Regions from separate parts of the Azoarcus sp. CIB genome, predicted to be linked through region 1. Evidence: predicted binding sites of a transcription regulator. Region 1 holds the regulator's gene; the other holds the start of a gene.
What was found. Region 1 encodes sigma-54, which starts transcription at its own class of promoters, with help from an activator protein. Its sites were predicted from a motif close to TGGCACGCTTNCTGCTNA; they were not measured.
Positions count from the first base shown of each region.

Region 2: a site for sigma-54 is predicted at 1,829-1,846, ahead of glnA (type I glutamate--ammonia ligase). Genes of this name have one in related genera too.

Region 1 is NZ_CP011072.1:4,747,521-4,750,842, forward strand. It holds gene lptB (LPS export ABC transporter ATP-binding protein) at 1-588, shown strand, start outside; gene AzCIB_RS21300 (RNA polymerase factor sigma-54) at 607-2,052, shown strand; gene hpf (ribosome hibernation-promoting factor, HPF/YfiA family) at 2,082-2,408, shown strand; gene ptsN (PTS IIA-like nitrogen regulatory protein PtsN) at 2,545-3,030, shown strand; gene hprK (HPr(Ser) kinase/phosphatase) at 2,999-3,322, shown strand, end outside.
Region 2 is NZ_CP011072.1:672,411-675,732, reverse strand. It holds gene AzCIB_RS02870 (rhodanese-like domain-containing protein) at 1-396, opposite strand, end outside; gene AzCIB_RS02865 (cation diffusion facilitator family transporter) at 457-1,635, shown strand; gene glnA (type I glutamate--ammonia ligase) at 1,913-3,322, shown strand.

The DNA.
Region 1 (3,322 bases):
TTCTACATGATCGTGGGCCTCGTGCGCGCCGACGGCGGCGACATCCGCCTCGACGACGCCGAGCTCACGCACCTACCGGTGCACGCGCGCGCGCGCCTCGGCCTGTCCTACCTGCCGCAGGAAATGAGCGTGTTCCGCAAGCTCACCGTCGCCGAGAACATCCGCGCGGTGCTGGAGCTGCAGGGCCTGAACAGCGAACGCGTCGACGCGCGCCTCGAGGAACTGCTCGAGGAGCTGGGCATCGCCCACCTGCGCGACAACACCGCCGTGTCGCTGTCGGGCGGCGAGCGGCGCCGCTGCGAGATCGCCCGCGCGCTGGCGACCGACCCGCGCCTGATCCTGCTCGACGAGCCCTTCGCCGGCGTCGACCCGATCGCGGTGCTCGACATCCAGAAGATCATCCGCTTCCTGCGCGACCGCGGCATCGGCGTACTGATCACCGACCACAACGTGCGCGAGACGCTCGGCATCTGCAACCGCGCCTACATCATCAGCGAAGGCCGCGTGCTCGCGAGTGGACGGCCCGACGAGATCGTCGCCAACGAACAGGTTCGCCGCGTCTATCTCGGCGAGCATTTCCGCCTCTGATCCAGCCAGCGTAGTCCCATGAAACCGTCACTCCAGCTCAAGATCTCGCAGCACCTCACGCTGACGCCGCAGCTGCAGCAATCGATCAAACTGCTGCAGCTGTCGACGCTGGAGCTGAACCAGGAGCTGGAACGCTTCCTCCTCGAGAACCCCATGCTCGAGCGCGAGGACGGCGACGGCAGCGACTTTTCTCCGAGCGTCGCACAGGTTTCGCCGGGCACGACCGAGTCCGGCAGCCAGTCCGACACCCCCGCACCGAGCGAGGAGACGCGTAACGAGGCCGAGCCGGCAAACTTCGACGAGGCCGGCGAGTGGTCGAACGCGGGCAGCGGCTCGTCGAACCGCAACGATGACGACGACACCGACTTCCAGGAACTGCAGGCCGCCGGCACCAGCCTGCGCGACCACCTCGACCAGCAGGTGAGCCTGTCGCCGCTCTCCGATCGCGACCGCGCGCTGGTGCGCTTCATCATGGAGGCGCTCGACGAGGACGGCTACCTCAACCAGTCGCTCGATGAACTGCTGCCGCTGCTGCCGCCGGAACTCGAATACGACCTCGACGACCTCACGATCGCGCTGCACCACGTGCAGAACCTCGACCCGGCCGGCATCGGCGCGCGCACGCCGCAGGAATGCCTGAGCCTGCAGCTCAGGGCGATGCCGTCCTGCCCGACGCGCGACCTCGCACTGAAGATCGTCGACGAACACCTCGACCTGCTCGCCGAGCGCAACTTCCTGCGCATCAAGCGCGCCACCGGCTGCGACGACGACGCGCTGCGCGCCGCGCACGCGCTGATCTGCCGCCTCGACCCGCATCCGGGCTCACAGCACTCGGTGCAGGAGACGCGCTACATCCTGCCCGACGTCGTCGTGCGCAAAGTGCGCAACCGCTGGACGGTCACGCTCAACCCCGAGGCGATGCCCAAGCTGCGCATCAATTCCCTGTACGCCAGCATCCTGCAGCAGAACCGGGGATCGGGCGGCGCGCTCACCAGCCAGCTACAGGAAGCGCGCTGGCTGATCAAGAATGTGCAACAACGTTTCGACACTATCCTGCGGGTTTCCCAGGCGATCGTTGACCAGCAGCGGCAGTTCTTCGATTATGGCGATGTGGCGATGCGACCTCTGACGTTGAGGGAAATCGCGGACCAGCTTGAGCTGCACGAGTCGACGGTCTCGCGAGTCACGACGCAGAAATTCATGGCCACACCGCGCGGCGTGTTTGAGCTGAAGTACTTTTTCGGCAGCCACGTTGCCACCGACACCGGTGGGGCGGCATCTTCCACGGCGATTCGAGCGCTGATTCGCCAGCTGGTGGAGGCCGAAGACAGGAAGAAGCCCCTGTCCGACGCGAAAATTGCCGAATTGTTGGGCCAGCAGGGTATCGTGGTGGCACGCAGGACGATCGCGAAGTACCGCGAGTCACTCAATATCCCGCCGGTCAGCCTGCGCAAAGCGATCTGAAAGACGATCTGACAATACGAGGAAACATCATGAATCTCACCATCACCGGACATCACGTCGAAGTCACCCCCGCGATCCGCGAGTACGTCAACACCAAGCTTGATCGCGTCATCCGCCACTTCGACAACGTGACCAGCGTCAGCGTGATTCTGTCGGTGGAGAAGCTGCGGCAGAAGGCGGAAGTCACGCTGCACGTGCGCGGCAAGGACATCTTCGTCGAGAGCGAGGACGGCGACATGTACGCCGCGATCGACAGCATGACGGACAAGCTCGACCGCCAGGTCCTCAAGTACAAGGACAAGAACTACGACCACGGCCACGACACGCTGAAGCACCAGCAGCCGACCGAGCTGTGATTCTTTAATTCGCGCCGGGGGTCCGGGGTGTGTTTATAATTCGCGCGTTTTCAACCCGCGCCTGCAGCACACTCCGAGCCTCCTCCCGCACCCAACCGGCAGCGGCACGGCCCGTGTCGTGCAGGTGGTGATTCGCATGAGCCTCATCGCCGAACTCCTGCCCCCCTCGAACGTGGTCATCGATCTGGACGCCAGCAGCAAGAAGCGCGTCTTCGAACAAGCCGGACTCCTGTTCGAAAACAACCAGAGCATCGCCCGCAGCGTCGTCTTCGACAGCCTTTTTTCGCGCGAGCGCCTCGGCTCGACCGGGCTGGGCCAGGGCATCGCGATTCCGCACGGCCGCATCAAGGGCCTGAAGGAAGCCGCCGGCGCCTTCTTGCGCCTGTCCGCCCCGGTGCAATTCGACGCTCCCGACGGCCGCCCCGTCACGATGCTGTTCGTGCTGCTGGTGCCCGAACAGGCCAACGAAACCCACCTGCAATTGCTGTCCGAGCTCGCGCAGATGTTCAGCGACCGCGACTTCCGCGACCAGTTGCAGAACGCGCCCGACACCGCGGCAATCCATTCGCTGTTCGCCTCCTGGGGTCCGCATGCGGCAGACCAGCGTCGCGCGGCTGTATGACCTGCACCGCGAGCAGCTGGAGCTGACGCACGTCAGCGGCCGGCTCGACCGGATCATTTCGGTCAACGAAGAACGCATCTGGCCGGCCGACCTTGTCGGCCACCTCAACCTGATCCATCCGACGCGCATCCAGATCCTGGGCGCCGCCGAACTCTCCTGGGCGCAGCGCCATGCGGCCGAGAAGGTCGCCCACCACCTCACCGAGATCATCAGCGCGCGCCCCCCGGCCATCATCGTCGCCGACGGCTGCAACATCCCGGACATCCTGCGCGGCATCTGCGAGTACGCCGAC
Region 2 (3,322 bases), 1.2 Mb from region 1:
ACCGTTCGCGTCGCGGTCGCCCTCGAACCCCTCGAGCACGTTGTAGCAGCTCTGGTACCCCGCCTCCGTGGCGGCCCGTGCCGCCTTGTCGGAGCGCGCACCCGAACGGCACATGAACATCACCAGCGCCTCGGCATCGACTTCGCGCCCGAACTGCGCGAGAAAGTGCGAATTCGCGACGTTGCCGGGATAACCCATCCACTCGATCTCGACGGCGCCGGGCACGCGGCCGACCCAGTCCCATTCGGCGCGCGTGCGCACGTCGACAAGCTTCGCACCGGGCGCGAGCTGCCACACCTCGTAGGCCTCGGCCGGCGTGAGCGCGCCCGCATACGGGAGCTTCATCTCCTGCGCTCGCTGCTGGGCGAGGCGGAGCAGGTCGGTCAACTTTCCCATTGCATCCATCCGGCTAGAATTGCTCGATCGGAACTTGAGTATACCCATACCGCTAGCGCCATGGACCACTCGACATCAGGCAAGTCGCGCCGAAGCGGCGCCGACGAGGCACGCAGCCGCGGCATACAGCGCGTCGCGCTCGTGGCGATCGCCACGAACACCGTGCTCTCCATCGGCCAGATCGCGGTCGGACTGTTCGCACACGCGTTCAGCCTCGTCGCCGATTCCGCGCACACGCTCTCCGATCTATTCACCGACTTGCTCGTACTGATGGCCGGACGACGCGGCGCCGAGCCGGCCGACCGCGACCACCCGTACGGCCACGGCCGCATCGAGACCGCCGCCTCGCTGCTGCTGGGGCTCGTGCTCGCCGGCGTCGGCACGGGCTTCCTGTGGAGCTCGGGCCTGCGCCTGCAGCACATGGACGCAGCTCCGCCGCTGCACCCCGTGGCTCTCGGCATGGCCCTGGTGACGCTCGGCGCGAAGGAAGTCCTGTTCCGCTACACCCTCGCCGCAAGCCGGCGCCTGAAAGCCCCCGTGCTGGAAGCCAATGCCTGGCACGCACGCTCGGACGCCGCATCCTCGCTGGTCGTCGCCGTCGGCATCGGCGGCAGCCTGGCCGGCTACCCCTTTCTCGAGCCGCTCGCAGCCGCTCTCGTCGGCTTCCTGATCCTTCACATGGGCCTGCGACTCGCCTGGAAGGCTGTGCGCGAACTCATCGACACCGGCCTGTCCGAGCAGGAAGTCGCGCGCATCCGCGACACCATCCGGGCGACGCCGGGCGTCATCGGCCTGCACGACCTGCGCACCCGCCGCATGGCCGATCGCGTGCTGTGCGACGCCCACATTCAGGTCGACCCGCGCATCACCGTGTCCGAAGGGCACCAGATTTCCGACACGGTGTACTTACGCGTGCGCACCGCTCACCCCGACGTGCGCGAGGTATTGGTGCATGTCGACGCCGAAAACGATGCGCTACTGCAGAGCGCCGGACTCACGCCCCTGCCCGAACGCACCGAAATCGTGCGTACCCTCGAAGCCCTGATCGACCGGCCGCTCGCGACGCCGCCGCGCGTGCTGATCCACTACCTCGGCGACCGCATCGAGGCCGAGGTGATCCTCGGCGCAGCTGACCTCGACGAAATCCCCCGCGACGAGCTGCGCCTGCGCATCGACGCCCTGCTCGCGGAGCGCCCTCACTACCGGGCCATCACCATCCTGGGCCGGATCGCACCTTGATGGTGCATGCACAGCACGGCACGCACATTTTCGGTGCACGCGCAGACCTTCTCACCGCTTCGCCCGAACCCGCAGTGCTTTCCGTCCCTTATTCCGCCGCTTCCGCCACAGCCCCGCGCACCTCGTTCACGCGCGTCCGCGATACGCGCACTCGCCCTTGTGGCACAATGCCCGGCGAAGCCGAACTTACGCATGGCACAGATACTGCTTACTTCCGCTCCATCGGAAGTTTTCCGTTACCAACAACCGCTTTCGCCTCTTCTCATCAGGAGTGAATATGAACGCTCAAGACGTCATGAAGATGATCCAGGAAAACGAAGTCCGCTTCGTCGACCTGCGCTTTACCGATACGCGTGGCAAGGAACACCACGTCGGCCTGCCCGTTTCGGCGTTCGAGGAAGATCACTTCGAGCACGGCCACCCCTTCGACGGCTCCTCGCTGGCCGGCTGGAAGGGCATCCAGGCCTCCGACATGATCCTGCTGCCGGAAGCCCGCACCGCCTTCATCGACCCGTTCTTCGACGAGACCACCCTCGTCCTGACCTGCGACGTCATCGAACCGTCCGACGGCAAGGGCTATGACCGCGACCCGCGCTCGATCGCCAAGCGCGCCGAGGCCTATCTGAAGAGCACCGGCCTGGGCGACACCGCCTTCTTCGGTCCGGAACCCGAATTCTTCATCTTCGACTCCGTCGAGTGGTCCGTCGACATGTCGGGCGTGTACAGCAAGATCATCTCGGAAGAAGCCGCGTGGTCGACCGCCGACAAGTTCGAAGGCGGCAACACCGGCCACCGTCCGCGCGTCAAGGGCGGCTACTTCCCGGTTCCCCCGGTCGACAGCCTTAACGACGTGCGCGCCGCCATGGTGCTCGCGCTCGAAGCCGCCGGAGTACCGGTGGAAGTGCATCACCACGAGGTCGCGAACGCCGGCCAGTGCGAGATCGGCACCAAGTTCAGCACGCTGACCCAGCGCGCCGACTGGACCCAGATCCTCAAGTACATCGTGCACAACGTCGCACACCAGTACGGCAAGACCGCGACCTTCATGCCGAAGCCGATCGTCGGCGACAACGGCTCGGGCATGCACGTCCACCAGTCGATCTGGAAAGACGGCCAGAACCTGTTCGCGGGCAACGGCTACGCCGGCCTGTCCGACATCGCGCTGTACTACATCGGCGGCATCATCAAGCACGCCCGCGCGCTGAACGCGATCACCAACCCGGGCACCAACTCGTACAAGCGCCTCGTGCCGCACTACGAAGCCCCGACCAAGCTCGCCTACTCGGCCCGCAACCGTTCGGCCTCGATCCGCATCCCGTACGTCGCCAACCCGAAGGGCCGCCGCATCGAAGCGCGCTTCCCGGATCCCCTGGCCAACCCGTACCTGTGCTTCGCCGCCCTGATGATGGCCGGCCTGGACGGCATCCAGAACAAGATCCATCCTGGCGATCCGGCCGACAAGAACCTGTACGACCTGCCGCCGGAAGAAGACGCGCTGATCCCGACCGTGTGCACCAGCCTCGAACAGGCGCTCGAGTACCTCGACAAGGATCGCGAGTTCCTGACCCGTGGCGGCGTGTTCTCGAACGACTTCATCGACGCCTACATCGCGCTGAAGATGGAAGAAGTCGACCGCATGCGCATCACCACCCACCCGGTGGAATTCGACATGTACTACAGCCTGTAA